DNA from 4 places in the Micromonospora sp. NPDC050495 genome. Region 2 is predicted to be linked to each of the others. Evidence: riboswitches for the same ligand, from Rfam matches in the RefSeq annotation. Region 2 holds a riboswitch; each other region holds the start of a gene.
The links. A riboswitch is a leader RNA that binds a small molecule or an ion and turns the genes downstream of it on or off. The one in region 2 is predicted to bind cyclic di-AMP.

Region 1 (7,223 bases), on a different contig from region 2:
TCCCGAGGTCCTCGGCAGCGTCGAGTACGCGGTCACCGTGCTGGGCACGCCGCTGGTGGTGGTGCTCGGCCACGACTCCTGCGGCGCGGTGCAGGCCGCCCGGGAGGCCACGGCCACCGGCGCCACCCCGCCCGGTCACCTCGGCGCCGTGGTGGACGCGGTGGTGCCGAGCCTGCGCCGGGCGCTGCGGGAGGGCGTGACGGACATCGACGGGATCGTCGACATCCACATCGCGCAGACCGTGGAGGCCCTGGTCGCCAACTCGGCGGTGCTCGCCGAGCGGGTGGCCGCCGGGCGCTGCGCGGTGGTCGGCATGTCGTACCGGCTCGGCGCGGGCGAGGTGCGCACCGTGGCGGAGGTGCCGGCGGGTGCTCCCGGCCCGGCCGTGCCCGCGCCGGCCGGCGCCGCGGATCCGGCGCCCACCGCCGTCGCCGGCTGACGCCCTCGAACAGACGAACGGGCCGTCCCGCGTGGTCGCGGGGACGGCCCGTTCGGCGCGTACGGACTCAGAGCAGCGACATGTGCACGTGGTCGGTGTGGTTGGACGGCCCGCTGTACGACTTCCAGCCCGTCGCCGGGAACCAGATCTGCCGGTTCCAGATGACGTAGTAGATGCCGAGCCGGTCGGCGTTGCGGATCAGGAACGCGGCCACGTTGTTGCCGTACATCCGCATGTCGTTGTTGTGCCAGGGGGAGAAGCCGCTCTTCTGCAGCGACCAGTCGCAGGCCCGGCCCTTGGGGTGCTCCCACGGCCCGCCGGGCCGGTAGCAGCCCACGAAGCGGTTGAAGCCGGCCTTCTTGACCTCCTTGTAGGCGTGCAGGGTGCGCGGCGTGATGCAGCCGGAGGTGGTCGGGTCGTTCTCGCTGCACGACTCGGACTTCCAGTCGCCGTCGGCGGTCCGGCCCGGGCCGATCGCGGCCACCCGGGAGGTGGCCGAGACCAGGCCGCCGGTGAAGCCGAGCCCGCCGACCAGCTTCAGCGCCTTCTCCGCCGCGGCCTTCTCCCGGGCCATCGCGTTGGTCAGCTTCTGCTGCTCGCGCACCTCGGCGTCGAGCGCGAGCTTGGCCTGCTCGGCCCGGGTCTTGGCGGTGTTGATCGCGGCGAGCTTCTGCGCGTTGACCAGGTTCAGCTCGTCCAGGCCGGCGGCGCGCTGCACGAACGAGTCCGGCGACCGGCTCTCCAGCAGCATCGCCATGGCGCCGATCCGGCCGGTCCGGTAGGACTGCGCGGCGATGGCGCTGACCTGGGGCCGCAGCGCCTCCAGCTCGTCCTGCGCCGCCTTCACCTCGCCGGCCAGCTGGCGCTGGCGTTGCTGCGACTTCGCCAGCTTGGTCTTCGCCTGGACGTACTGCCGGTTCGCCGACTCGATCGCCTCGGTGATGAGCGGCGGGTCGTCGTCCTCCTCGTGCCCCGAGGGGGTGGGGGTGGCGGGCGCGGCCAGGGCCGGGGTGGGGCCGGCGACGATGGCGAGCGCGGCGAGCACGGTCACCAGCGGTGTGATCCAGCGGCGCAGGGGTGCCGTCACAGTCTTCCCTTCCGTCGGCCGCCGACCGGGTTAGCTGACGGGTTCGGGACGGAAGCGGCCCCTACCGCTGACGCGGACTCACCCCATGTACCTGGTTCCCCGGCTCGCCCGCGGGCGATTGGGCGGCGGTACCGCAGGCGCCGGTTCGCGCCTTCAGCGGTGACCGGCAGCGAGGTTACCTGAGAGTCCGGGCGGGGATCTACGTCCGGAAGCCGACCAGAAGCCCTATTTCGTCGTGGCCCTGCGTGACCAGCGTCGCGTTTGACATCCGTCGTCACGCTGCGGAGTGGCGTCATGCCGGCCGGTGTTCCACCGCACCGTCCGGGGCACGCGTGGCCCGGCAGCGGGACGGGCGTCAGGCGAGGCCGGCGCGCCGGCGGCGGTACTCCTCCTCGTCGATCTCGCCCCGGGCGTACCGTTCGTCGAGGATGCGCCGGGCCGCCGCGGAGGCGCGCGCGGCGCCCGCCGGATCGGTGAGCCGGAACACCAGCCACACCAGCGTGCCCAGCACCACCAGCCCCAGCAGGGGCCAGATCCACATCAAGCCCATCATCGGGCCGTTCCACATCATCTGGCCGCCCTCCCGTCCGTCCCGAGGGTCGGCCGGTCCGGCGAGGTGACGCCGGCTCCGGTCGCCACCTCGACCGTACGGCGGGCCCGGCCCCGGGCGGGCGGGCCGGTCGACCCGGGATCGGGGCCGGAAGTCCCGACCTCAGCCCCGCTTCATCAGCCGGCCGACGGCGGCCATCATCTCGGTCGCCATCTCGTCGGCGCGCCCCTCGGCGGCGCCCTCGTGCATGCAGTGCCGGGCGTGGCCGTCGAGCAGGCCGAGGCCGACCTTGTCCAGGGCGGCCTGGATCGCCGAGATCTGGGTCAGCACGTCGATGCAGTAGCGGTCGTCCTCGACCATCTTCTCGATGCCGCGGACCTGGCCCTCGATGCGGCGGAGCCGCGCGAGCAGCTGATCCTTGCTGGCGGTGTAGCCCCGGGTCGGGGTCGTCGGTGCGGTCATGACGTCGAGGATAGCGTACCCCTCGGGGGTATGGTACGGTCCGGTCGTGGGAATACCCACACCGGGTATCGGTAACAGCCCGGACGGGCCGCGGTCCATCCCTCTCCTACCCCTGGGGGGTATAGGATAGGGGTGCGGGAAGGAGTTTCGACATGGTCACCACCACGTACCAGGTGCAGGGCATGACCTGCGGGCACTGCGTCAACTCGGTCAGCACCGAGGTGGGCGCGATCCCGGGCGTCACCGACGTCCAGGTCGACCTGGCCACCGGCCGGGTCACCGTCAACAGCGAGAGCCCGCTGGACCCGGACGCCGTCCGTGCCGCCGTCGACGAGGCCGGTTACGACCTCGTCCCGGCGTGACGGCCGGCGGACCCCGAGAAACCGAGGTACCCCGATGAACACGGCGACGAAGCTGAGCGGCTTCGCCCTCGGCCTCGCGGCGGTGTTCGGCGCGGCGTACGGGGTCGGTCACCTGACCGGCCCCGTCGCGCCCGCCGCCGAGACCCGCCACGACGCCACCGACCCCGCGCACGACCCCACCGCGGCCGACCACGGCGACGGCCACGCCGAGCCGTCCACCGACCACCTGCCCGGCGGGCTGCTCGTCGCCGACCGCGGCTACACGCTGCAACCGGTGAGCGCCCCCACCCGCGAGTTCGCCTTCCGGATCACCGGCCCGGACGGCCGGCCGGTCACCCGCTACGACGTCGCCCACGACAAGCGGATGCACCTGATCGTCGCCCGCCGCGACCTCTCCGGCTTCCGGCACGTGCACCCCGAGCTGACCGGCGACGGCACCTGGCGGGTCGCCTCGCCGCTCGCCGGGCCCGGCGTCTGGCGGGCGTTCGCGGACTTCACCCCGAGCGGCGTCGAGCCGCTGACGCTCGGCGTCGACATGACCGTCCCTGGCCCGCTGGTGGAGCACCCGCTGCCCGCCCCCGCGACCAGCAGCACCGTCGACGGCTACACCGTCACGCTGGCCGGCACGCCACAGCCCGGCCAGGCCGGCCGGCTCACCCTGACCGTGACCCGGGACGGCCGCCCGGTCACCGACCTCCAGCCCTACCTCGGGGCGTACGGGCACCTGGTCGCGCTGCGCCAGGGCGACCTGGCGTACCTGCACGTGCACCCGGAGGGCGCGCCCGGCGACGGGACGACCCCGGCCGGACCGGCGGTGAGCTTCACCACCGAGCTGCCCTCGATCGGTACGTACCGTCTCTACCTGGACTTCCGGCACGACGACGCGGTGCACACCGCCGAGTTCACGGTCGTGGCCGGTGACGTCCCGCCGCCGGCCACGCCGGCCACGACAACCGCACCCACCCCGGACGCCGGACACGGCGTCCCCGGTCACGGACACAGCTGACAGGAGGTGCCGCGATGACCTCGACCGCGAAGTCGCTGCCGGTCGCGCCGAACCGGATCGAGCTGGCGATCGGCGGGATGACCTGCGCCTCCTGCGCCGCCCGGATCGAGAAGAAGCTCAACCGGATGGACGGCGTCGAGGCGACCGTCAACTACGCCACCGAGAAGGCCACCGTTCGGTACGCCGACCAGATCACCCCGGCCGACCTGATCGCCACCGTGGAGAAGACCGGCTACACGGCCGTCGTACCGCCGCCGCCCGCGCAGGCCGCCGCCGAGGCGGCCGCGCCGGTGGACGAGCTGCGCGGACTGCGTACCCGGCTGTGGGTGTCGGCCGTGCTGACCGTGCCGGTGATCGTGCTCGCCATGGTCCCGGCCTGGCAGTTCGACTACTGGCAGTGGCTGTCGCTGACCCTGGCCGCCCCGGTCGTGGTCTACGGCGGGCTGCCGTTCCACCGGGCCGCCGCGATCAACCTCCGGCACGGCGCCGCGACCATGGACACCCTGGTCTCGCTCGGCACGCTGGCCGCGTTCGGCTGGTCACTCTGGGCGCTCTTCCTCGGCGACGCCGGGATTCCCGGGATGGTGCACCCGTTCGAATTCGACATCAGCCGCGGCGGCGGGGCCGGCAACATCTACCTGGAGGCGGCGGCCGGCGTGACCGTCTTCCTCCTCGCCGGCCGCTACTTCGAGGCCCGCTCGAAGCGGACCGCCGGCGCGGCCCTGCGCGCCCTGCTGGAGCTGGGCGTCAAGGACGTCGCGGTGCTGCGCGGCGACCGGGAGACCCGGATCCCGGTGGACCAGCTCGCCGTCGGGGACCGGTTCGTGGTCCGCCCCGGCGAGAAGGTCGCCACCGACGGCGTGGTCGAGGACGGCACCTCCGCCGTCGACGCCAGCATGCTCACCGGCGAGTCGGTGCCGGTGGAGGTCGGGCCGGGCGCCACCGTCGTCGGCGCCACCGTCAACGCCGGGGGCCGGCTGGTGGTCCGGGCCACCCGGGTCGGCGCGGACACCCAGCTCGCCCAGATGGCCCGGCTCGTGGAGCAGGCACAGACCGGCAAGGCGGCCGTGCAGCGGCTCGCCGACCGGATCTCCGGGGTGTTCGTGCCGATCGTGATCGCCCTGGCGGTGGGCACCCTCGGCTGGTGGCTCGGCACCGGCGAAGGGGCGACCGCCGCGTTCACCGCCGCGGTGGCCGTGCTGATCATCGCCTGCCCCTGTGCCCTCGGCCTGGCCACCCCGACCGCGCTGCTGGTCGGCACCGGGCGCGGCGCCCAGCTCGGCATCCTGATCAAGGGGCCGGAGGTGCTGGAGTCGACCCGCCGGGTGGACACCGTCGTGCTGGACAAGACCGGCACCGTCACCACCGGCCGGATGACCCTGGTCGACGTGCTGCCGGCGGCCGGCCAGGACGCCGACGAACTGCTCCGGCTGGCCGGGGCGCTGGAGGCCGCCTCCGAGCACCCCATCGCCCGGGCCGTCGCCGACGGCGCCGCCGAGCGGGGCGCCCTGCCGGCGGTCGGCGGCTTCGCCAACGCGGAAGGGCTCGGCGTCACCGGGACCGTCGAGGGCCGGGAGGTGGTGGTCGGGCGGCTGCGGCTGCTGCGGGAGCGCGGACTCGACGTACCCGAGGAGATCGTGCAAGCGGCGACCGACGCGGCGGCCGCCGGGCGGACGGCGGTCCTGGCCGGCTGGGACGGCCGGGCCCGCGGCGTGCTCGCGGTGGCCGACGCGGTCAAGCCGACCAGCCGCGCGGCGGTCGCCCGGCTGCGCGAGCTCGGGCTGACCCCGGTGCTGCTCACCGGCGACAACGCCACCGTGGCGCAGGCGGTGGCCGCCGAGGTCGGCATCGACCAGGTGATCGCCGAGGTGCTGCCCGCCGACAAGGTCGACGCGGTGCGCCGGCTCCAGGCGCAGGGTCGGACGGTGGCCATGGTCGGTGACGGCGTCAACGACGCCGCCGCGCTGGCCCAGGCCGACCTCGGACTGGCCATGGGCACCGGCACCGACGTGGCGATCGAGGCGTCCGACCTGACCCTGGTCCGCGGCGACCTGATGGCGGCGGTGGACGCCATCCGGCTCTCCCGGCGCACGCTGGCCATCATCAAGGGCAACCTGTTCTGGGCCTTCGCCTACAACCTGGCCGCCCTGCCGCTGGCCGCCGCCGGCCTGCTCAACCCGATGATCGCCGGCGCCGCGATGGCCTTCTCGTCGGTCTTCGTGGTGGCCAACAGTCTCCGGCTGCGCGGCTTCCGACCGGTCGGCTGAGCCCGGTTCGTTCACCCTCGGTGAGCGGCCGTGGTTGAGCCGACCGGCGACGGGGTACCTCCATCTCGTCAGGACGTCATGCTGAGTGGAGGTTCCGATGGGTTACGACGACAAGATCGGCAACGCGACCGAGAACACCGCCGGCAAGGTGAAGGAGGGCGTCGGCCGGGCGACCGACAACGAGCGCCTCGAGGCCGAGGGCCGCAACGACCAGTCCAAGGCCGACCTCAAGCAGGCCGGTGAGAAGATCAAGGACGCCTTCAAGAGCTGACCAACGCCACTACCGCGACGCCGGGCCGGCACCTCGCCGGCCCGGCGCGCTGCGCGCGGACCGCCTGTCCGGCACCCGCGCCGCCCGCTTGGCACACTCGGTGCCACGCCGCCCGATCCGTCCGGGGCCCGGGTGGCGGCACCGCGAGGATGCCCCGGTCCGACCACCGACCGTGACCGACGACCGACGACCGAAGACCGTACGGGGAGAAGGATGTCCGCCACCACCGCCCTGCGCGCCGCCGCCCTGGTGACCCTGACCGCCCTCGCCGGGGCCTGCCAGGCCGACGGAAGCCCGGATGCCGCGGCCCCCGCGGGCGGCCCGACCGCCGCGCCGACCACCGTCGAGCCCGCCCCGACCACCGCCACGCCGTCCCCGCCGACCGCGGCGAACACCGCCGAGGTCTGCGCCGAGGTGGACAAGCTCATCATCGCCAAGAGCCGGGAGATCGCCGCCGACGCCGTGGCGGCGACCCGCAAGCAGCTCACCCCCGAGCAGATCAACGCCCAGGTCAAGACCGACCTTGCCGACCTGGCCGACGACGTACGCGAGCAGGCCGCCAGGGCCGCCGACCCGGAGATCAGGACGCTGGTCGGCCGGACCGCGCAGCAACTCGACGCCGGGGCCAGGTCGGCCACCCCGGTGAAGTGGCTCAGCTCGACGTTCGTGGCGATCCCGCCCCGGCTGGCCCGGGACTGCCGGGCCTGACCCGGTACAACACGTGGGTGACGGCCGGTGCGGGGACCACCCGCACCGGCTCCAGCGTGACGCCGTCGAGC
Region 2 (7,223 bases):
AGGACCCGAGCCACACCAGCCTGGTCTGCCAGGACGCCGCCAACAACACCACGTTCAGCGGCTCGGACGACGTGTGGGGCAACGGCACCGCGTCCAACAAGGAGACCGGCTGCGTCGACGCGTTCTTCGGCGCGCAGACCGAGGGCAAGATGCTCTCCGCGTGGCTCGGCCGCAACGGCGCCGACGGCAACGGCGGCTACTGGCCGATCCGGGTCGGCCTGAACGACCAGAACGCCTACTACGACGGCACCCAGGTGCAGATCGGCAAGAACACCGCCGGCGGCTGGATCGGCTCGCTGGACGTGGTCGCGCACGAGATCGGCCACGGCATCGACGACCACACCCCGGGCGGCATCTCCGGCGGCGGCACCCAGGAGTTCGTCGCCGACACGTTCGGCGCGGCCACCGAGTGGTACGCCAACGAGCCGGCCAGCTACGACGCGCCGGACTTCCTGGTCGGCGAGAAGGTCAACCTGGTGGGCAGCGGCCCGATCCGCAACATGTACAACCCGTCGGCGCTGGGCGACCCGAACTGCTACTCCAGCAGCATCCCGAGCACCGAGGTGCACGCCGCGGCCGGCCCGGGCAACCACTGGTTCTACCTGCTCGCCAACGGCAGCAACCCGACCAACGGCCAGCCGACCAGCTCGACCTGCAACGGCAGCACGGTCACCGGCCTCGGGATCCAGACCGCCATCAAGATCATGTACAACGCGATGCTGCTGAAGACCTCGTCGTCGTCGTACCTGAAGTACCGGGTCTGGACGCTGCAGGCGGCGAAGAACCTCTACCCGAGCAGCTGCACCCAGTTCAACGCCGTGAAGGCGGCCTGGACCGCGATCAGCGTGCCGGCGCAGTCCGGTGAGCCGACCTGCTCCGGCGGCACCCCCACGCCGACGCCGAGCACCACCACCCCGGCGCCGGGCGGCTGCTCCGGCCAGAAGCTGGTCAACCCCGGCTTCGAGTCCGGCAACGTGAACTGGTCGGCGAGCTCCGGGGTCATCACCACCGACTCCGGGCAGGCCGCGCGCAGTGGCTCGTACAAGGCCTGGCTGGACGGCTACGGCTCGTCGCACACCGACACGCTGTCGCAATCGGTGACGATCCCCGCGGGTTGCCGGGCGACGCTGACCTTCTGGCTGCACATCGACAGCGCGGAGTCCACCACGAGCACCGCGTACGACAAGCTGACCGTGAAGGCCGGTAGCACCACCCTGGCCACCTACTCCAACCTCAACAAGGCGTCCGGTTACGTCCAGCGCTCCTTCGACGTCTCGTCGCTGGCCGGCACCACCGCCACCATCTCGTTCACCGGCGTGGAGGACAGCTCCCTGCAGACCTCCTTCGTCGTGGACGACACGGCGCTCAACCTGAGCTGACCGACACCTGTCAGCGGCCGGTCGTCGTCCTCCCGACGGCCGGCCGCTGCGTGTCCGCCGGCGGCCGGCAGTGCGTCACGTGCCCCGGCGGCTGCGCCACGTGCGGCGGCCGGGCGGTGCGTCACGTGCCCCGGCGGCCGCGCCACGTGCGGCCGCCGGTCGGTGAGGGCAGGTGGGTCGTCGGGGATCAGGCCGGGCGGCGGGTGCGCGTCTGCCGGCCCGGGTCGCGGTTGAGCCGGGCCGCCGCGCCCTCCATGGCCCGGCCGAACAGCTCCATCCGCCGCGCCGAGCGCTCGGGCAGGTCACCGAGCCGCGCGGCGAGGGCGTCCACGTCGGCCTGGGCGGAGGCGGCGACCCGGGCGTCGAGCCCGGCGAGCGCGGCGTTGACCGCGGCCACGACGTGCCGGCAGACGGTCTCCCACCCCTCGTCGGCCAGCGCCGGATCGACCGTCACCGACTCCAACCGGCCACCCTGGACGGCCACCGCCCGGACCCGGCCGCCGGCCGCGGCGCCCTCCGCGCGCAGCAGCTCCGCCGGGTCGCCGTCGGCGTGCTCGACGGCCCGCGAGCGCATCGCGGACAGCGTCTGCTGGGTCCGGGTGAGCAACTCGTCCAGGCTCGCGGCCGCGGAGAACGGGTCGTTGGTCATAACCGCGCTTTCTTCACGTCTTTCCGGAGCACCGTGACGATAGCAACCAGCACCGACACCACGGCGGCACGCACCGCCGCGAGCCGTACGCCGGCACGCGATCAGCCCGGACCCGGTCGGCACCGGCGTGTCGCGCCGGCCGCCGGGGAGCCGAACGCCCGGCCGGAGACCCGGCCGGGCGTTCGTGGGGGGAGCGGTGGACCGGCCCGGTGGCCCGGCGGCCGCCGGCCGGTCAGCGCAGGCGCAGCCGCTGGCCCGGGAAGATCAGGCCGGGGTCGGTGCCGACCACGTCCCGGTTGCGGGCGTAGAGGGCGTGCCACCCACCGGCGACGTCCTTCGCCTCGGCGATCTCCGAGAGGGTGTCGCCGGGCCGCACCAGGTAGCCGCCGGTGGCGCCGGTGCCCGGCGCGGTGCGCCGGTGGCTGCGGGTGGCCGGCTGGTCCCCGCGCGCGGACTTCTTGCCGGTGGCCCGCGGCGACGACGTGGTCGAGTCCTTGGCGGCGTGGTGCTTCGTCGAGCCGCCCTTCTTGCCGCAGACCGGCCAGGCGCCGATGCCCTGCCCGCGGAGCACCTTCTCCGCGACGGCGATCTGCTCGCCGCGGCTGGCCAGGTCGGCGCGGCTGGCGTACTTCTGCCCGCCGTAGCCGTTCCAGGTGCCCCGGGAGAACTGGAGCCCGCCGTAGTAGCCGTTGCCGGTGTTGATGTGCCAGTTGCCGCCGGACTCGCACTGCGCGATGGCGTCCCAGTTCACGCTGGACGCGCTGGCCGGCGCGGCGGGCCCGAGCAGGGCCGCGGCGCCGGTGGCCGCGCCGGCGACGAGCGCGCCGACGGCGATCCGGCGGGCGCCGGCGCGGTGATGACGGGCGAGATGTTCAGTTGCCATGGTTTCCTCCACGCCGACGAGGTGAGCTGTCGGGTTCGGGCCGAGGAGCCCGGCCGCCGGTGGGCGGCTTCACCCCGAGGTGTCGAGCACCGAGGAACGTGTGGGTCCCCCGCTCCCGCCTGAGGTCAGGTACCACCGGGCCGGCGGCGGGATTAGGCGTTGCCGGCCCGTGGTGTCCGCGATCGCGAACGGATACGACGTTAGGAACGCTTTGGGACGATCGCCCACTTCTTGTGAAGTTCTTCACCCGGCCGAGCGACGGGCGGACGCCCCGGGTTGCGGGCGGGGCCGACGTGCCCTACAACGCGACACCATCACCCACAGTGGCCGTCCACGTCGGCCCGCGCGCGTCCGGTCAGTACGTCAGGCCGAATCCCTGCGGGAAGAGCGGGACCTGCCCGTCGCCGGCGTTGATCGGCTGCTGGCTGACCGAGTTCATCCAGGTCATCGGCAGTTTCCCGGTCGGTGCGTACCCGCCGAAGAGGACATCGGCAACGCCGGCGCCCTCGGTGCCGGGCAGCCAGGCGGCCAGCAGCGCGTCCCACCTGGGCAGTTCGGCGGCGATGTCCAGCGGCCGGCCGGAGACCAGCACCACGATCACCGGCACGCCTGCGTTGCGCAGCGTGGCGATGGTGCGCAGGTCGTCGCGGTCCAGGCTCATGCCGCTGGTCCGGTCGCCCTGCCCCTCGGCGTACGGCGTCTCCCCGACCACCGCGATCGCGGCCCGGTAGGTGCGGTCGATGCCGGTGCCCCGCTGGTTGTAGGTGACCGTCGTGGTCGGACCCGCGGCGGAGCGGATGCCCTGCAGGATGCTGGTGCCGGGGGTGACCGGGCCCGACGAACCCTGCCAGGAGATGGTCCAGCCACCGCTGGCGTTGCCGATGTTGTCGGCGCTCTTGCCGGCCACGAAGATCTTGTTGTTGTCCCGGGCCAGCGGCAGTACGCCGCCGGCGTTCTTCAGCAACACCTGGGACTGGCGTACCGCCTGCCGGGCCAGTGCCCGGTGCGTCGCGCTGCCCACGGTCGGGGTCCAGCTCCGGTCGGTGTACGGCCGCTCGAAGAGCCCAAGCTCGAACTTCTTGGTGAGGATGCGCCGGTTGGCGTCGTCGATCCGGCTCATCGGCACGTGCCCGTTCTGCACCTCGGCGCGCAGCGTGCTCAGGAAGGTCTTCCAGGCCGTGGGCACCATCACCATGTCGATGCCCGCGTTGATCGCGGCGCTGACCTCGGCCGCGGTGAATCCGGCGGCGCCGTCGATCTGGTCGATGCCGTTCCAGTCCGAGACGACGAAGCCGGAGAAGCCGAGCTCTCCCTTGAGGACGGTGGTGATCAGGTAGCGGTTGCCGTGCAGCTTCACCCCGTTCCAGCTGCTGTAGGAGATCATCACCGAGCCCACGCCGCGCTGCACGGCGGCCTGGAACGGCGGCAGGTGGATGGCCCGCAGGTCGGCCTCGCTGAGCACGGTGTCGCCCTGGTCGTCGCCGCCGGTGGTGCCGCCGTCGCCGACGTAGTGCTTGGCGGTGGCGAGCACCGAGGTCGGCCCGCCGAGGTTGGCGCCCTGCAGCCCGGTGACCAGTGTGGACAAGCTCGACGGCAGGTCCGGAGTCTCGCCGAACGACTCGTACGTGCGGCCCCACCGATCGTTGCGGGCGACGCAGAGGCAGGGGGCGAAGTCCCAGTCCACCCCGGTGCCGGCGATCTCCTCGGCGACGGCCTGGCCGATCTGCTGCACCAGGGCGGGGTCGCGGGTGGCCCCGAGCCCGATGTTGTGCGGGAAGATGGTCGCGCCGTACACGTTGTTGTGGCCGTGCACGGCGTCCACCCCGTAGATCATCGGGATGCCCAGCGGCGTGGCGAGCGCGCCCCGCTGGAAGCCGTCGTACATGTCGGCCCACGCCGTGGCGGTGTTCGGGGTGGGCGCCGAGCCGCCGCCGGAGAGGATTGAGCCGAGCCGGTAGGTGGTGAGGTCGGCGGCGGTGACCGAGCCGCGTTCGGCCTGGGTCATCTGGCCGATCTTCTCGTCGAGCGTCATCCGGGACAGCAGGTCGGCGACGCGGGTGGCGACCGGCAGCGACGGGTCCTGGTACGGCAGGGCGGCGGCGCCGGCCGGCACCGGCCCGGCCAGCGCGATGACCGCGCACAGGAACAGGGCGAGGGCGAGCGGGCGGGCGCGGTGGCGGTGACGGATCACGGGTCGCTCCTTCCGGAGGAACACTGGGCCGTTCACCGGCAGCCTATGCCGGCAGCCATTCACTGTGAACGATCCGTTCGGGTTCCGGAACCAGCGGACGGACCGGCGCCCCGGCGGACTACCGTGAGCGGGGTTGACACAAGATCGGCACGAGGCGGCGGGACGGACATGACCGACCACGGACACGAACTGCACTTCGGCGGCTTCCTCACCCCCGGGGCCGGGCGGCCGGAGCAGGTGGTGGCGCTGGCCAAGCTCTGCGAGCAGAGCGGGCTGGACCTGGTCACCTTCCAGGACCACCCCTACCAGCCGGGCTTCCTGGACACCTGGACGCTGATCTCGTTCGTGGCCGCCGCGACCAGCCGGGTCCGGCTGGCCGGCAACGTGCTGAACCTGCCGCTGCGCCAGCCGGTGGTGCTGGCCCGCAGCGTGGCCAGCCTGGATCTGCTCACCGACGGCCGGATCGAGCTGGGGCTGGGCGCCGGGGCGTTCTGGGAGGCAATCGAGGCGGCCGGCGGCCGGCGGCTCCGCCCCGGGCAGGCGGTGGCCGCCCTGGACGAGGCGATTCGGGTGATCCGCGAGGTGTGGGACACCGAGCGGCGCGGCATGGTCCGGGTCGAGGGTGAGCACTACCGGGTGGTGGGCGCGAAGCGCGGTCCCGCCCCGGCGCACCCGGTGCAGATCTGGGTCGGCGCGTACAAGCCCCGGATGCTGCGGCTGGTCGGGCGGGCCGCGGACGGCTGGTTGCCGTCGCTGTCGTACCTGCCGAAGGGCCCGGCGGAGCTGCCGGGCCTCAACGCGCTCATCGACGAGGGCGCCGAGGCCGCCGGGCGGGAGCCGGCGGCGGTACGCCGGCTGCTCAACGTCAACGGCAGCTTCGCCCGCTCGTCGACGGGCTTCCTGGCCGGACCGCCCGAGCAGTGGGTCGACGAGTTGGCCGGGCTCGCGCTGGAGCACGGCATCGCCACGTTCATCCTCGGCAGCGACGATCCCCGCGCGATCCAGCTGTTCGGCCAGGAGGTGGCGCCCGCCGTGCGCGAGCTGGTCGGTGCCGAGCGGGCCGCGCCGGGCGACCGCGCCGAGGCGGTGGCCCAGGAGCGGGCGGCCGTCGCGGCCGGGGAGACGACCGCCCTGGCGGTCACCCCCACCCCCGATCCGGGGGTACGGCTGAGCGCGCGGCGGCTCTGGGACGAGAGCGCCCGCCCGGCGGCCCCGCCGGCGCCGGCCGGCCAGCGCTACACGGTGCGCGGGCAGGCGGCCGGCCAGCATCTGGTGGACGTGCACGACCACCTGCGGCAGGAGCTGGGTCAGGTGCGTGACCTGCTGGAACAGGTGCGGCGCGGGGCGGTCTCGGCGGGTGCGGCCCGGGCCGCGCTGAACGAGATGACCATGCGACAGAACAACTGGACGCTCGGGGCGTACTGCGCCGCGTACTGCACGGTGGTGACCCAGCACCACGGCCTCGAGGACAACTCGATCTTCCCGCACCTGCGCCGCGCGGACGCCGGGCTGGGCCCGGTGCTGGACCGGCTGACCGAGGAGCACGTGGTGATCCACGGGGTGGTCGAGGGGGTGGACCGGGCCCTGGTGGAGTTGATCCACCACCCGGGCGACTTCACCGCGCTGCAGGAGGCGGTGGACCTGCTCACCGACACCCTGCTGTCGCACCTGTCGTACGAGGAACGGGAGATCGTCGAGCCGCTCGCCCGGTACGGCTTCTTCGCCGGCCAGCTCTGAGCCCGCGGGTCTCCCCCGCCGCTATTCCCCTTTTCCGGTGTGAGCTAGCTGGCTTTGGTTTTCCTAAGTCAGCTCGGGTAGCGTCGCCGGCATGACGGACCTGCTCGCCCAGCGTGGCACCTGGACCACCGCCAACTGCTCGATCGCGGCGGCGCTGGACGTGGTCGGCAACCGGACCACACTGCTGCTGCTGCGGGAGGCGTCGCTGGGCACCCGGCGCTTCGACGACTTCGCCCACCGGGCCGGGGTCAGCGAGCCGGTGGCCGCCGCCCGGCTCAAGCAGCTCGTCGCCGACGGGCTGCTCGAACGGCGGCCCTACCGCCAGCCGGGCCAGCGCACCCGCGACGAGTACCTGCTCACCCCGAAGGGCCGGGACCTGCTGCC
Region 3 (7,223 bases), on a different contig from region 2:
GTACTTGTTCTCGCCCCGGACGACCGTCCAGTCACCCGGCGCGGAGCCGTCGAAGGTGACGGCCCGGTAGTACTCGCCCGGCAGCACGCCACCGACCGCGTACCGCTGGCCCGCCGCGAAGGTGTACTGCAGCGGCGCGATGGTCTGGTACGGCACGCCGGCCGGGTACGCCGCCTGCTCCGGGTAGGCCCGCCCGTAGACCGGGATGGTGGCCTTGCCCGGCTTCGGGGCCACCACGAAGCCGTTCGCCCACTTGGCGGTCGGTGCGGAGGCCGGGTTCCAGAACCAGGCCTTCTGGCCGAGGTACCAGATCGCCGTCCAGTCGCCCTGGATGCCGGCGAGGGCGTACGTCTGACCGGCGGACGCGCGGGCGCCGTGGTCGGAGATGTACATGGTGTCCGGGGTGCCGTTCGGGCGCAGCCCGAGGTCGTTCACCAGCGGCGCGTCCGGGCTGGGCGCGGTGCGCAGGATGACCGAGGACGAGCCGCGCAGCGGGCAGGGCACGGCCGGCGGGGTCGGCTTCGGCACCCCGGGCGGCTGCTGGTTGCAACCGGTGAACGCCGGCTGGTTGGTGGCGTAGTCCGGGTCGATGGTGACCAGGCCGGTGTGCGGCGTGCCGGTGCCCCGGAACGGCGCCTTCATCAGGTCGAAGTAGTGCGACCAGTCCCAGTACGGACCCGGGTCCCAGTGCATCCCGGCGACGTTGCCGGGCAGGATGCCGGGCACGTTGTCGTGCCCGATGATGTGCTGCCGGTCCAGCGGGATCTGGAAGCGCAGGGCCAGGTGGCGGACCAGCTTGGCCGAGGCCCGGTACATCGCCTCGGTGTACCAGGTGCCGTGACCGGCGAAGCCCTCGTGCTCGATGCCGATGGACTTGGCGTTGACGTACCAGTTGCCGGCGTGCCAGCCGACGTTCTTGGCCTTGATGTGCTGGGCCACGTAGCCGTCCACCGAGCGCAGCGTGTAGTGCCAGCCGAGGTAGGTCGGGTCCTGCACCAGCTTCACGCTCGGGCCGAAGTAGCCCTCGGTGTCGTGGATGACGATGTATTCGATCTTCTGCTGGGCCGGCCGGTTGGCGAGGTCGTAGTTGCCGTAGTCGCCGGCGCCCGGGCCGTACTGCTCGTAGGGGGCTGGGATCCACTCGCAGGCGAGCCGGACCGGGCACTCCAGCCCGTCCGGCCGCTCGGCGCGGCGCAGCCCCAGCTTGTGCAGGCTGGACTCGTCGGGTGTCAGCGCGGTGGCGGCGAGGGTCACCCGCTGGCCGTCGTCGGTGGTCCGGCTGGCGCCCTGGCCGAGTTGGTCGTAGACCTCGTCGGCGAAGGCCGCCGCGGCGTCCTCGGTGTCCGCGCCGGAGTAGCGGGCCACCGCGCCGTACCAGGCCGCCGGGTCGCTGCCGGCGCCGACCGGCCCACCAAGTGCCTTCTGGTACGAGGCCAGCAGCGCCGCCCCGCCCCGGATGTTGGCGGCGGCGTCGGTGCGCAGCGTCTCCTCGGCGAGGCCGGTGAGCGCCGCGGCGGTGTCGAGCGTCTGCAGGGATGCCCGGGGCAGCACGTCGCCGGTGGGCGCGGCGGCGGTGGCCGGGTCGAGGGTGAGCGGGCGGGAGTCGTCGCCGCGCGGGTCCTCGTTCTCGTCCACGTGCGCGCTGGACGGGGTGGAGGCGACCTGCTCGGCGTCGGTCAGGTGCATCGGCCCGTAGCCGCCGCTGGTGCTGGGCTGGCCCGGGTGGGTGTCCCAGCGGGACTCCAGATATGAGACGCCGAGCAGGACGCTCTGCGGCACGCCGTACGTGTCGGCCGCGGCGGCGTACTGCTGCTGCCGGTCGCTGGTGTCGGTGTCGGCCGGCGCGGCGGAGACCGGGCCGGTGGTGGCGAGGGCGGTGGCTGCCGCGACGGCCGCGGCCAGCAGTATCCGTCTGCCCGACGGTGGGGGTGAGAGGTGCATCGAACCTCCAGACAGGGATGGGGGTCACTGCGTCCTCACCCTCACTCCGGACCCGGTCCGTGGTCAATACCTTTCCCTCAGGTAATCCACACTGAAAAAATTCTTCGGGTGACCGGCCAATTACGTACGGAGTGTCACGGCGTCTCGGGTTGCGGATTGATAACGGCGATCTCTACTCTGGTCAATCGTCGGCCGCGAGTCTCATCGCCCAACCCGGACGGTGACGGTCGGACACCGCCGAGTCGCCTCCGGGCGAGCCGGGGAACCAGGTAACCGGGGTGAATCCGCAGCCACGCTGCGGTAGGGCGGCTCCCTTCCCGCCCGAACCCGTCAGCTAACCCGGTAGGCGGTCGGACAGAAGGAGTACGGAGCCCGGTGGCACACCATGCCCCGCGGCCACCGTCGATCCGGTCGGACGACCGGTCGACGGCTGCGCCGCGTTCACGCTGGTCCCGCTGCACCACCGCCCTCGCCGCCCTGGCCGGCACCGCCGTCATCCTGACCGGCGGCGCCACGGCGGCCCATGCCGACCCCTCGGTCGCCGAGATCGAAGCCCAGATCGACCGGGACTGGAACAAGCTCGAACCGATCATCGAACAGGTCAACGCCACCCGCGAGGACCTCGCCGCCAAGCGCGCGCAGGCCGCCGCGCTGGCCAAGCAGATCGCCCCGTTGCAGGCCCAGGTCGACCGTGCCCTCGGGCAGGTCGGTGGGCTGGCCGCCAACGCGTACAAGGGCGACACCATCTCCACCGTGAACGCGCTGCTGGGCAGCCGCTCGCCGGGTGAGGTGGTCGACAGCCTGGAAATGCTCGACCGCTTCGCGCACCGCCAGCAGCAGCAGGTGCAGGCCGTCGCCGACCTGCGCGACCAGTTGGCCGCCAAGAAGCGGCCGCTGGACGAGATGATCACCAAGCTGGCCCGCACCGAGGCCCAGCTTGCCGCGAAGAAGAAGCAGATCGACGCCGAGATCGTCCGGCTGCAGAAGCTGCGGCTGAAGGTCTACGGCAACGGCGGCGGCGGTCCGCTGCGCCCGGCGCCCTGCCCCGCCGGCTACCCGGGTGGCCCCGCCGGGGTGGCGGTCAAGTTCGCCTGCGCCCAGATCGGCAAGATCTACGTCTGGGGTACCGCCGGCCCGGACCACTACGACTGCTCCGGCCTCACCATGGCGGCCTGGGCCAAGGCCGGCGTCTCGCTGCCGCACAACGCCCGCCAGCAGCACGACGTCACCGCCCGGGTGAGCCGCAGCCAGCTGCGCGCCGGCGACCTGGTCTTCTACTACAGCGACCTGCACCACGTCGGGATGTACGTGGGCAACGGCTGGGTGGTGCACGCCTCCCAGTCCGGCAAGCCCATCACCATGAAACGCGTCGACGACGGCCAGATCAACAGCTACGGCCGCCCCGGCTGAGGGGTGCGGCGGGGCCCCTTCCTGACGCCTTCGGCGCGGGTGGGGGCCCGGCCGGCGCCGGCGGTGCGGTCAGCGGGTCGGCCAGACCCGCCAGTTCTGCCAGGATCGGCTCGGGGTCGGCCCGCGCTGCCCCTGGTAGCGCGATCCGTACACCGCCGAGCCGTACGGGTGCTCGGCCGGCGAGGAGAGCCGGAAGATGCAGAGCTGGCCGATCTTCATGCCGGGCCAGAGGGTGATCGGCAGGTTCGCCACGTTGGAGAGCTCCAGCGTGACGTGTCCGGAGAAGCCCGGGTCGATGAAGCCCGCCGTCGAGTGGGTGAGCAGCCCGAGCCGGCCCAGGCTGGACTTCCCCTCCAGTCGGCCGGCGAGCTGGTCGCCGAGCGAGATGACCTCGAGCGTCGAGGCGAGCACGAACTCGCCCGGATGCAGCACGAACGGCTCACCCTCGGGCACCTCCACCATCGACGTCAGGTCGTCCTGCTGGATCGACGGGTCGATGTGCGTGTAGAGGTGGTTGTTGAACACCCGGAAGAGCCGGTCCAGGCGTACGTCGATGCTGGACGGTTGCACCAGCGTGGGCTCGAACGGCTCCAACGCCAGCGTGCCTGCCTTGATCTCGGAGACCAGATCCCGGTCGGAGAGCAGCATCGGAACACCTTAGCGACCCGTACGGGTGACCTGCGTGTCGGACTACATCTTCGTACACCTGTTCGATAGAATGTCCGCATGGCTTCCTGGTCCGAATTCGCCGCCGACGAGCCCCGCCTCGCCGACGAGATCCGCCTTCTCCTGCAGCAGTACGGGCCGGGTTTCGGCTACCTCGCCACCGTCCGCGCCGACGGTGGGCCGCGGGTCCACCCGGTCTCCCCGGTGATCACCGACGACGGGCTCTACTGCTTCGTCATCGACTCGCCCAAGCGCCGCGACCTCGAACGCGACGGTCGCTACGCGCTGCACTCCTTCCCGCCGGAGGAGAGCGACGACGAGGCGTACGTGGCCGGCCGGGCCCGCGTGGTGGACGACCCGGCGACCGTGGCCCGGCTGGCCGCCCTCGGCCGGGCCGCCCCGCAGGTCGACTGGCGGCTCTTCGAGTTCAGCGTCGACGTGGCGATGCTGACCCGGCGCGACCAGGCGAGCCCGCCGAGCGCCGGCCGGCCGCAGGTGCGGGTCTGGCTCGACCCGACGGCCGCGCGCCCGGCCCGCCGTACCGTCGTCGCGGCCGAGGGTCGGCGCGGCCGGCACGGCTTCGACACCCGCCGCTCGGCCGCCTGACCCCCGACACGCCGGTGCCGGCCCCGTCCGAGGACGGAGCCGGCATCGGCGTGTGGTGTGGGAGTGGTCAGGCCGCGCGGTAGGCGTTCCACGCGGTCAGCATCCGGCTCGCCTGGCCAGCGGTGAACTGGTACATGCACGAGTCGTAGGTGTAGTCCATAAAGTTGGTGATCGGGTCCTTGCCGGTGGCGGTGCAGGTGTCCCGGCCGGTCGGGCACTCGAAGGCCGGCGAGGCCTCGACCGGGGTGTCGGAGACGCTGTCACCCGAGCCCGAGCAGCCGCCCTGGAAGGTGTGGTAGAGGTTCAGCCAGTGGCCCACCTCGTGGGTGCCGGTGTCGCCCTGGTTGTAGTTGGTGGCGGTGCCGCCCGGCAGCGACTCGCTCAGCGCGACCACGCCGTCCATGCTGTTCAGCTTCCGCTGCGGGAAGGTGGCCCAGCCGAGCAGGTCGTCGCTCAGCTCGCCCAGGTAGAGGTTGAGCGTGTTCTTGCCGCCCTCGCGCAGCGAGGTCTTCATCTGCCGCTCCGCCGAGGAGCCCTCGACGATCGGGTACCACGCGGCGTTGGTGACGTGGTGCACCTTGGTGAGCTGGAAGCTGAAGGCGGTCGCGGCGCCGCCGGTGCCCCCGCTGTACGCCGTGTTCAGCACGGAGATCTGCTGGGTCACCATCGAGTCCGGGATGTTGCCTCCGGCCCGGGTGCTGTCCCGCTGGATGACGTGCACGACGACCGGGATGGTCACGGTGGCCAGCGGGGTGGCCGCGGCGCCGGTCCGGAAGTTGGCCCGCTCGCGCAGCGCGGCGGCGAGGTCGGCCTCGCGGTCACGGACCTGCTTGGCGGTCAGCTCGTTCGGGTCCAGTTTGGCGTGCCCACCCTTGGCGACGCGGGCGTTCGAGTGCGAGTCGGCCGGCTCGGCGCAGGAGCCGGACGGGGCGGCCGAGAAGGCCGAAGCTGCGGGGACGACGCCGACCGCGGCGGTGCTGAGCAGCAGCGCGAGGGTCGTCGACGCGACGCCGGCGGTACGCCGGGTCAGCAGGTTGGGACGAAGGCCCATGAGCCCACCTCTTTCTGGCGGCATGACAGGGGGTATGTCACGCCGTGTCGGAGAACGTGGAGGAGACGTTACAACCGATCGACGGATTTGAGAATGACCATATGTTGCCGTGGGGCAACTTCTTGCTGCGCCGCACCTGGCCGGGCGTTGCGGGACGATGTCGGGACGGTTGCCGGACCGGCGTGCCGCCGCCACCGGGGTACCTGGGTGCACGGGGGAGGTGACCTCAGGTACAGTGGTGCCGCCTGCGGGTGTAGTTCAATGGCAGAACATCAGCTTCCCAAGCTGACAGTGCGGGTTCGATTCCCGTCACCCGCTCCACGCGAAAGGCCCTGGTCAGGACGTCGGTCCTGGCCAGGGCCTTCGACGTTGCTGGGGCCGGCAGCGCCCGGCGCTCACCGCCTGGGCGACGGCCCGATCCGCCGCGCCGGAGACTGGATCGACTTTGGCCACGACGATGCGGGCGATCCCAAATGGTCGGATCAAGCTACGGCCTTCTACGTCGCGATTGCGCCGTTCGTTCGCTCGGGAGTCGTCCATATCGAGGGCGAAGACGGTGCCCGCTGGTCCTATTCCTATGCTGAGGGGCAGGTCGCTCAACAGGGTTGGAACGGTTGGGATGGATCCATCGAGCCGTTTGGCGAGTATGTGGAGCACCTGTTGCCCGACCAACTGTAGGCGTCAGCGGCGGCCCCTTCGGGGTCGAGAGTCATGAGCTGGTTGCGACGATCCCGCAGTGCCTACGCGGTCGACGGTGTCGAGCCGTGGCGCAGCAGCGGCGGCTGGGACATCTTCGACGGCGACGCTCTGGCCTGGCTGCCCACGGTTGCCGAGGCCGCCGCGCGCCTGCCACAGGACCCCGCACTGAAGGACCTGCCCGACTACCTGGCGGTCGGCACGAAGAACGGCCGGGAGTGGACCCTCAGCTTCGAGGACGGCATGCTCATCGCCTTCGACCTCTCACATCCCGGCACTGACGTCTTCGAGCGGATGCTGTCGGCCGCGTCGTTTACCGGGTCGGTCGAACGCGTCGACCGCGAGGTTTTCCTGTTCACCACGACCGAGGTGCTCACTGCCGACGTTGTGCTGGCGCACTGCGTCGACGTCTGCGGTGAGGTCTTCCGCAGGCTCGGCGCTCCACCGCCGGCTTAGGGCGTGAATCACCGTATTGCTGGCGCCGATCTTCTGGTCCGTACGCACCGCGTCGGGCGATGGCACGGTGACCCACAGGACCCGGTTACGTCGAGGCCGGGTTTAGGAGATTGCACTCGGGCCGGTCGTGCCCGTCACCCGCCACCCGGTACCGGGTCCGTTCTGCACCACGTAGGTCAGCCAGGTGGCGCCGAGGCAGGCGACAAAGCCGCTGAGCGGGACCTGCGCCTTCTGGCCGTCGCCGGTCACCGTGCCCAGCGTGATCAGGATGCCGCCGTCCTTGACCTGTGAGCAGCCGTCCTTCGTCTCGGTCACTGCGTTCCTGTCGTCGATGAAAGTCACCTGTGCCACCGCCGCCAGGGAGGCCGTTACCTGCTGCTGGATGCTCGGGGCGATG
Region 4 (7,223 bases), on a different contig from region 2:
AGCTCGCCGAGCTGCGGGCCCGCTTCGCTGGCCGGGTCCGGGTGGTGACCTACGACGCCCGGGGCCACGGCCGCTCCAGCTGCATGGCGCTGCGTACGGCGACGCTGGCCCAGCTCGGCGACGACCTGGCCGCGCTGGTCGACGAGGTGGCCCCCACCGGGCGGATCGTGCTGGTGGGGCACTCGATGGGCGGGATGACCGTGATGGAGTACGCCCACCGCCACCCGGAGCACTTCGCCGCCCGCACGGCCGGGCTGGTGTTCGTCTCCACCACCGCCGAGGGGCACACCCACACCGCGTACGGGCTCTCCCCGCGCATCGCCCGGCTGATCCGGCTGGCCGAGACCACCGGCGCCGGGGTGCTGGCCCGCTGCGGCGCCTGGCGTCCGCCGCGCGCCCTGCTCCGCGCGCTGCGCCCGAGCATCCGCTGGATGCTCTTCGGGGACCGCTGCGACCCGGCCGACATCCGGCTGGTCACCTCGGCGGTGGCGCACGCCTCGCTCCGCTCGATCGGCGGGTTCCGCGCCTCGATCGGCGCCCAGCACCGGCTGGCGACCCTGGCCGCGCTGGGCCGGCTGCCGGCCGCCGCCCTGGTCGGCGACCGGGACCGGCTCACCCCGCCGCCGTGCGCCGAGTCGATCGCCGCGGCGCTGCCCACCACCGAGCTGACCGTCTGCCCGGGCGCCGGGCACATGCTCATGATGGAGCGCCCCGACGCGGTCAACGCCGCGCTCGCCGCCGTCCTCGGCCAGGTCCTGGCCGCGGCGCCCGGCCCGGCGCAGCGACCGCTGGCCGCCTGAATCGGCGGAGCGGCCGTCGGTGCCTCGCGAACGGGTGGGAACCGCTGGATAACGGGCATCCGGCACGGGTCGAACGCCACGCGCGGCATGGCCCCGGCAGGGCGCTCAACCGCCGCCCCGTACCCTCATTCAGCCCGCCGTGCCCGCCCCGTGACCATCAGGAGCCCCCGCGTTGAGCGACCAGACCACCCTGGAACAGGAGATCGCCGTCGAACAGCGGCATCTCGACCGGGTGTACGCCCGGCTCGCGGAGCTGCGGCGCGCGGCCGCCGAGGCCGAGCGGGAGGGCTACCGGCTGGCTCGGGTCGGCAATTTCGGCGCCCTGGTGGAGCGGGACGCCATGGTCTTCCACGCGGCGCAGCGCCGGTACGTGCTCGACGCCGAGCACGAGGGGCTGGTCTTCGGCCGGCTGGACCTGCGGACCGGGCAGGTGCTGCACGTGGGGCGGCTCGGGGTGCGCGACGAGAACGCCGAGACGCTGGTGGTGGACTGGCGGGCTCCGGCGGCGGCGGCCTTCTACCAGGCCACCCCGGCCGAGCCGATGGGCGTGGTGCGCCGGCGCACCATCCAGTCGTCGGCGGAGAAGGTCACCCGGATCGAGGACGACCTGCTGGACCCGGAGTCGGCGCCGCCGGAGCTGGCGGTGGTGGGCGACGGCGCGCTGCTGGCCACCCTGTCCCGGGCCACCGGCCGGGGCATGCGGGACATCGTGGCCACCATCCAACGGGAGCAGGACGAGGCGATCCGCTCCCCCGGCAACGGCGTGACGATCGTCTCCGGCGGCCCGGGCACCGGCAAGACGGCGGTGGCCCTGCACCGGGCCGCGTACCTGCTCTACTCCGACCGCTCCCGGTACGCCGGCGGCGGCATCCTGGTGGTCGGCCCGTCGAGCGTGTTCGTCGAGTACATCGCCTCGGTGCTGCCCTCGCTCGGCGAGGAGACCGCCACCCTGCACTCGCTCGGCTCGCTCTTCCCGGGCGTGTCGGCGACCCGTACCGACCCGCCGGAGGTGGCGGCGGTGAAGGGCTCGCTGCGGATGCGCCGGGTGTTGGAGCGGGCCGTCCGGGACGCGGCGCCGGGCGCACCCACCGAGTTGCGCCTGCTCTACCGGGGCGAGCTGCTGCGGCTGGAGCGGGCCGAGCTGGACGGTATCCGGGACCGGGCGCTGCCGCGCGGGGCGCGCCGCAACGAGGTGCGCCGGGCCGGGTTCGACGCCGTGCTGGCCGCCCTCTACGCGCAGGCCCGCACGCTGCGCATCGGCCGGCTGCCGGAGCAGCCCGCGTTCGAGGACGAGATCATCGACCGGCCGGAGTTCCGGGAGTTCCTCAAGGCGTGGTGGCCCCGGCTGCATCCCCGGCACGTGCTCGGCTGGCTGGCCCGCCCCGAGCGGCTGCGCCGGTACGCCGGCGGGGTGCTGTCGGGGGCGGAGATCGGGCTGCTCGTCGAGGCGTACCGGAGCCTGGCCGGGGAGGGGCCGACGATCGCCGACGTCGCGCTCCTGGACGAGTTGGACGCGTTGCTCGGCAAGCCGGTGCAGCGGCGGCGACCCCAGCGCGACCCGTTCCAGCTCGCCGGGGGGGTCCGTGAGCTGAGCACGCACGCCGACCGGCAGCGGGCGGCCCGGGCCGCCGCCCGGGAGCGCCCGGAGGACTACCGCGACTACGCGCACGTGGTGGTCGACGAGTCGCAGGACGTCTCGCCGATGCAGTGGCGGATGATCGGCCGGCGCGGTCGGCTGGCCTCCTGGACCGTGGTGGGCGATCCGGCGCAGACCGCCTGGATCGGCGATCCGCAGGAGCTGACCCGCGCCCGCGACCAGGCGCTGGGCCGGCGCCGCCGGTACCGGTACGAGCTGACCACGAACTACCGGAACTCGGCGGAGATCTTCGCGGTGGCGGCGGCGGAGATCCGCCGGCTCTACCCGGACCTGGCCCTGCCCAGCGCGGTGCGCTCCACCGGGGTGGCGCCGGTCGAGCGGGTGGTGCCGGCGGCCGGGCTGCCGGCGGCCACCGTGGCCGCGGCGCGGGATCTGCTGGCCGAGGTGGCGGGCACGGTCGGGGTGATCACGCCGGTGCCGCGCCGGGACGAGGTGGCCGGCTGGCTGGACGCGCTCGGTGCCGGCCGGTTGCAGGTGGTGACCAGCCTCCAGGCCAAGGGCATGGAGTACGACGGGGTGGTGCTGGTCGCGCCGGGCGAGATCCGCGCCGACCCGGGGTCGGGGGTGCGGACCCTCTACGTGGCGCTCTCCCGGGCCACCCAGCGCCTCACCACGCTGGAGCCGGCCGCCTGACGTCGGCCGGTCCGCCGTCCGGGGCCCGGCCCGGCCATTCACTTGCACACATAGCGATGTGAGCATAGATTGAGTCCGGCCGGGCCGAGGGACGAGAGGGTAAGGGCGTGGGCGGAGGTCATGACCACAGCGGCGCGGTGGCCAACGCCGCGCAGCGCCATCGGGGCCGGCTGTGGGCCGCGCTCGGCCTGCTCACCGCCCTGATGCTGGTCGAGGCCGTGGCCGCGTTCGGCACCGGCTCGCTGGCCCTGCTCTCCGACGCCGGGCACATGTTCACCGACGTGCTCGGCATCGCAATGGCGCTGGCCGCGATCACCGCCACCCGCCGGGCCGGGACCGATCCGCAGCGCACCTTCGGGCTCTACCGGCTGGAGGTGCTGGCCGCCCTGGCCAACGCGGTGCTGCTCGGCGCGGTCGCCGTCTACGTGCTGGTCGAGGCGCTACGCCGGTTCGGCGAGCCGCCGGAGGTGCTCGCCGGGCCGATGCTCGCCGTGGCGGTGCTCGGCCTGCTGGCCAACATCGCGGCGTTCGCCCTGCTGCGCGCCGGCGCGCAGGAGAGCATCAACCTGCGCGGGGCCTACCTGGAGGTACTCGGCGACCTGCTCGGCTCGCTCGGCGTGATCGGCGCCGCGCTGGTCATCGCGGTCACCGACTGGTGGTGGGCCGACCCGCTGGTCGCCGTGGCGATCGGGCTGTTCATCCTGCCGCGCACCTGGCGGCTCGGACGGGCCGCGCTGCGCATCCTGGTGCAGGCCGCCCCGGAGCACCTCCAGGTGACCGCCGTGCACGACCGGCTGGCCGCGGTGCCCGGCGTGGCCGAGGTGCACGACCTGCACGTCTGGACGCTCACCTCAGGGATGGAGGTGGCCTCCGCGCACCTGACCATGGCTCCCGGCGCCGAGGTGGGCGAGGTGCTGGCCGCGGCCCGGACCGCGCTGCACGACGACTTCTCGATCGATCACGCCACGTTGCAGATCGAACCCGGAGCGTCGGCGGGCGCGTGCGGCTCGGTCGAGTGGTAATGAGGACAACCTTAAATCCGAGTGGCTATTGTGCACTTATGCCGGCTTTATGCCCGAATGCTCGGCCCGCCTACCGGGCCGGGACCGGGTACCGCCGGTAGGCTCGGTCCCGGCCGCCGGGCGGCGCCCTCCCGGCGCCCGCGGTGGCCGTCGCCTAATCGCCGGAACGCGGCGAGCCGGGGAACCACGCACCTGGGGTGCATCCGCGTCAGCGGTAGGGATCTTCCGTCCCGAACCCGTCAGCTAACCCGGTCGGCGGTTGACGGAAGGAACCTGAATGCCATCCATGGCACCTGTACGACGGACGGCCGCCCGGTTGGCGGCCCTGCTCGTCGCGACGCTCGCCCTCGGCGTCGTGACCGTGCCGGCCTCCCCCGCGTCGGCGACTTCCCCCGCCGGCCGGCTCGCCGGCCCTTCCCCGACCGGCCTGCTCGCCGCCGCCCCGGGCGGTGACGACGAGGGCGGCACCCCCGCGCTGCGCGCCCAGCTCGACGCGGCCAGCAAGGGCTGGCTGGAGGCGCGGACCGCGCTGAACCGCTCGACGAGCCGGCAGAAACAGCTCACCGCCGACCTCGCCGGCATCGGCGCGGAGCTGGACCTGCGGGACGCCAAGGTCGGCGAGATCGCCGGGGTGGCGTACCGGACCGGCCGGCTCGGCACCGCGTCCGCGCTGCTCGGCAGCAGCAGCCCGGAGGGCTTCATGGACCGGGCCGCCGCGCTCCAGCAGGTCGCCGCGCATGAGGACCGGGCGCTGCGCGACCTGCTCGACGCCCGGGACCGGGCCACCCGCACCCAGGCCGCACTGGCCGCCGAGATCCAGGAGCAGCGCAAGCAGGTCGCGGTGATGGCCAAGCGCAAGCAGCAGGCCGAGCACGCGCTGGAGGTCGCCAACCGGTCGGCGTCCCGGCCCGACGGCGGCAGCGTGCAGGGCACCTCCCGGACGAACGCGAAACCGGCGCCCCGCAACGCCGACGGCTCCTGGCCGTCCGAGTCGTGCAGCGTGAACGACCCCACGCCGGCCGACGGGTGCATCACCCCGCGCACCCTGCACGCCCTGCAGCAGGCCAAGGCGGCCGGGTTCACCCGCTACGTCTCCTGTCACCGCAGCGGCGGCTCGGGCGAACACCCCAAGGGCCGGGCCTGCGACTTCGCCGCACAGAAGGACGGCTTCGGCGGGGTGGCCAGCGGCGGCGACAAGACGTACGGCAACAACCTGGCCGCGTACTTCATCCGCAACGCCGACGCGCTCGCCGTGCTCTACGTGATCTGGTTCCGGCAGATCTGGCTGCCCAGCAGCGGGTGGAAGGCGTACAGCGGGGGCAACGGCGACCCGTCCAGCGACCACACCAACCACGTGCACCTGTCGGTCTACTGAGCCGCCGCGGGTGGTCCGCCGCCCCGGCGGGCCACCCCGGCGCGACCCCCGCTACGCCCCGGGACGTACGCCGGGTGTCGTCCGGCGGACCACGACGGCGGGCCGGCGGCGGAGCAGCATCGGCGGCATGACCCGACTCTCCCCGACCGGACGCAAGGCCCTGCTCACCCTGCACCTGGTCACCGCGCTGGGCTGGCTCGGCACCGACCTGGTGCTGCTCACCCTGGGCGTGGCCGGGCTGCGCGGGGCCGACCCGGACGTGGTCTACCCCACCGCCGGGCTGCTGGTCACCTACCTGTTCGCCCCGCTGAGCGTGGCGGTCTGGCTGGTCGGGGTGGCCAGCGCGCTGCTCACCCCGTGGGGCCTGCTGCGCTGGCGCTGGGTGCTGGTGAAGCTGGTGCTCACCACGGTCATGCTCGGGCTGGTCCTGCTGCTGTTGACGCCGCGGATCCGGCACCTCGGCGCGCTCGGCGGCGCGGCGTCCCCGCACCTGCGGGTGGATCTGGTCGTCCCGCCGGCCGTCTCCAGCACGCTGCTGCTCGTCGCCACCGTGCTCTCCACCTACAAGCCGTGGGGGCGGCTGCGGCCCGCCGCACCCACCAGCCGACGGGCGGCGCCGCAGCGCCCGGGCCACCCCGACGGGCAGCGCCCGGCGGTCGAGGATCCGGCCGGCCGGCGGGCCTGAGCCAGTAGCCCGACGGTGTGGCCGGCGGGCCGGGGTCAGGCGGCCGAACCTGTGGCCGGCCGGTGGGCCGGGGTCAGGCGGCCCGGCCCTCCAGGGTCGCGCCGAGCCGGCTGGCGAGGCCGAGGTGCGCGGCCCGGGCCTGCCGGAAGGCGTACCCGAACAGCGGGGCCGGTGCGGAGAGGGTGATCTCCACGTCGATGCGCACCACCCCGTCGGGCTCGTCCCGCAGCCGGGTGTGGTTGCGCACCGTGGTGGCCGGCTGCTGCCGGGCCACGGTCACCACCTCGTCCTCGTTGGCGACCAGCACGTCCGCCTGATAGGTCACCGGGAAGTGCAGCGGGCCCAGTTCCAGCCGGTCGGTGATCGCGTAGCTGGCCAGGGCGCCGGGGCGGGGCGGCAGCTCGCGGACCCGGATGATCAGCGGATGCAGCTCGCCCTGCCGGCTCAGGTCACCGAGCAGGGCGAGGGCCTCCGCGCGGGTGCAGCGGGCCTGCACGGTGTAGCTGAAGCTGTCGCTGCTGAGCAAGCCGGACCCCCTCGCCGTCGACGGTCGGCACGATCGTGCCGTACCGGGGCCGGGCTGGCAACGGTGGGGCGGTCCCGACGGTCGGCGCGCGACGCGACGGGTCAGGCGCCGGGGAGCACCTCGGAGCCGCTGTCGGCGAAGTAGGGCTCCGGAGCGCCGAAGAGACCGAGCAGACCGGTCACCCAGAGCTGCCGGTGCACGAAGCGGCTCGGCTCGGTGACCAGCAGCTTGACGCCGCTGACCTCGGCGGTCTGGAAGCCGGCCACCATCGCGCTGATGCCGACCGAGTCGATGAAGGTGACCAGCCGCATGTTCAGCTCGATCCGGCTGGGGCGGCCCTTCGCGAGCACCTCGGCGATCGCTTCACGCACCTCGTACGCGGTGTCGACGTCGATCTCACCCCGCGGGGCGATCTGGATGACACCACCCGACAGAACCGACTTCACGATCGACAGGCTCACGCGAGCACCTCCACTCGCCCGTACGGGCGCCTCATCAGTACGCGGGCCGCGACCGAGAGTATTC

Region 1: linked by a shared signal. The riboswitch ahead of AB0I11_RS02875 (hypothetical protein) and the one ahead of AB0I11_RS25155 (transglycosylase family protein) in region 2 are both predicted to bind cyclic di-AMP.
Region 3: linked by a shared signal. The riboswitch ahead of AB0I11_RS00445 (C40 family peptidase) and the one ahead of AB0I11_RS25155 (transglycosylase family protein) in region 2 are both predicted to bind cyclic di-AMP.
Region 4: linked by a shared signal. The riboswitch ahead of AB0I11_RS30255 (hypothetical protein) and the one ahead of AB0I11_RS25155 (transglycosylase family protein) in region 2 are both predicted to bind cyclic di-AMP.

Annotation. Positions count from the first base shown of each region.
Region 1 is NZ_JBFAJK010000001.1:588,046-595,268, forward strand. It holds gene AB0I11_RS02870 (carbonic anhydrase) at 1-439, shown strand, start outside; gene AB0I11_RS02875 (hypothetical protein) at 507-1,526, opposite strand; cyclic di-AMP (ydaO/yuaA leader) riboswitch at 1,530-1,661, opposite strand; gene AB0I11_RS02880 (SHOCT domain-containing protein) at 1,882-2,067, opposite strand; gene AB0I11_RS02885 (metal-sensitive transcriptional regulator) at 2,239-2,538, opposite strand; gene AB0I11_RS02890 (cation transporter) at 2,691-2,900, shown strand; gene AB0I11_RS02895 (hypothetical protein) at 2,935-3,906, shown strand; gene AB0I11_RS02900 (heavy metal translocating P-type ATPase) at 3,921-6,173, shown strand; gene AB0I11_RS02905 (CsbD family protein) at 6,271-6,444, shown strand; gene AB0I11_RS02910 (hypothetical protein) at 6,658-7,152, shown strand; gene AB0I11_RS02915 (dihydrofolate reductase family protein) at 7,097-7,223, opposite strand, start outside.
Region 2 is NZ_JBFAJK010000032.1:46,627-53,849, reverse strand. It holds gene AB0I11_RS25165 (M4 family metallopeptidase) at 1-1,379, shown strand, start outside; gene AB0I11_RS25160 (YbaB/EbfC family nucleoid-associated protein) at 1,567-2,028, opposite strand; gene AB0I11_RS25155 (transglycosylase family protein) at 2,261-2,911, opposite strand; cyclic di-AMP (ydaO/yuaA leader) riboswitch at 2,908-3,080, opposite strand; gene AB0I11_RS25150 (glycoside hydrolase family 3 N-terminal domain-containing protein) at 3,267-5,102, opposite strand; gene AB0I11_RS25145 (LLM class flavin-dependent oxidoreductase) at 5,271-6,839, shown strand; gene AB0I11_RS25140 (helix-turn-helix domain-containing protein) at 6,931-7,223, shown strand, end outside.
Region 3 is NZ_JBFAJK010000001.1:94,050-101,272, forward strand. It holds gene AB0I11_RS00440 (peptidoglycan recognition family protein) at 1-1,941, opposite strand, end outside; cyclic di-AMP (ydaO/yuaA leader) riboswitch at 2,167-2,304, shown strand; gene AB0I11_RS00445 (C40 family peptidase) at 2,317-3,351, shown strand; gene dcd (dCTP deaminase) at 3,421-3,999, opposite strand; gene AB0I11_RS00455 (pyridoxamine 5'-phosphate oxidase family protein) at 4,078-4,623, shown strand; gene AB0I11_RS00460 (zinc metalloprotease) at 4,691-5,674, opposite strand; tRNA gene AB0I11_RS00465 (tRNA-Gly) at 5,922-5,995, shown strand; gene AB0I11_RS00470 (hypothetical protein) at 6,044-6,352, shown strand; gene AB0I11_RS00475 (hypothetical protein) at 6,386-6,826, shown strand; gene AB0I11_RS00480 (hypothetical protein) at 6,929-7,223, opposite strand, start outside.
Region 4 is NZ_JBFAJK010000054.1:1,024-8,246, reverse strand. It holds gene AB0I11_RS30270 (alpha/beta hydrolase) at 1-800, shown strand, start outside; gene AB0I11_RS30265 (AAA family ATPase) at 973-3,090, shown strand; gene AB0I11_RS30260 (cation diffusion facilitator family transporter) at 3,198-4,112, shown strand; cyclic di-AMP (ydaO/yuaA leader) riboswitch at 4,254-4,386, shown strand; gene AB0I11_RS30255 (hypothetical protein) at 4,399-5,487, shown strand; gene AB0I11_RS30250 (hypothetical protein) at 5,615-6,172, shown strand; gene AB0I11_RS30245 (SRPBCC family protein) at 6,246-6,698, opposite strand; gene AB0I11_RS30240 (STAS domain-containing protein) at 6,800-7,159, opposite strand.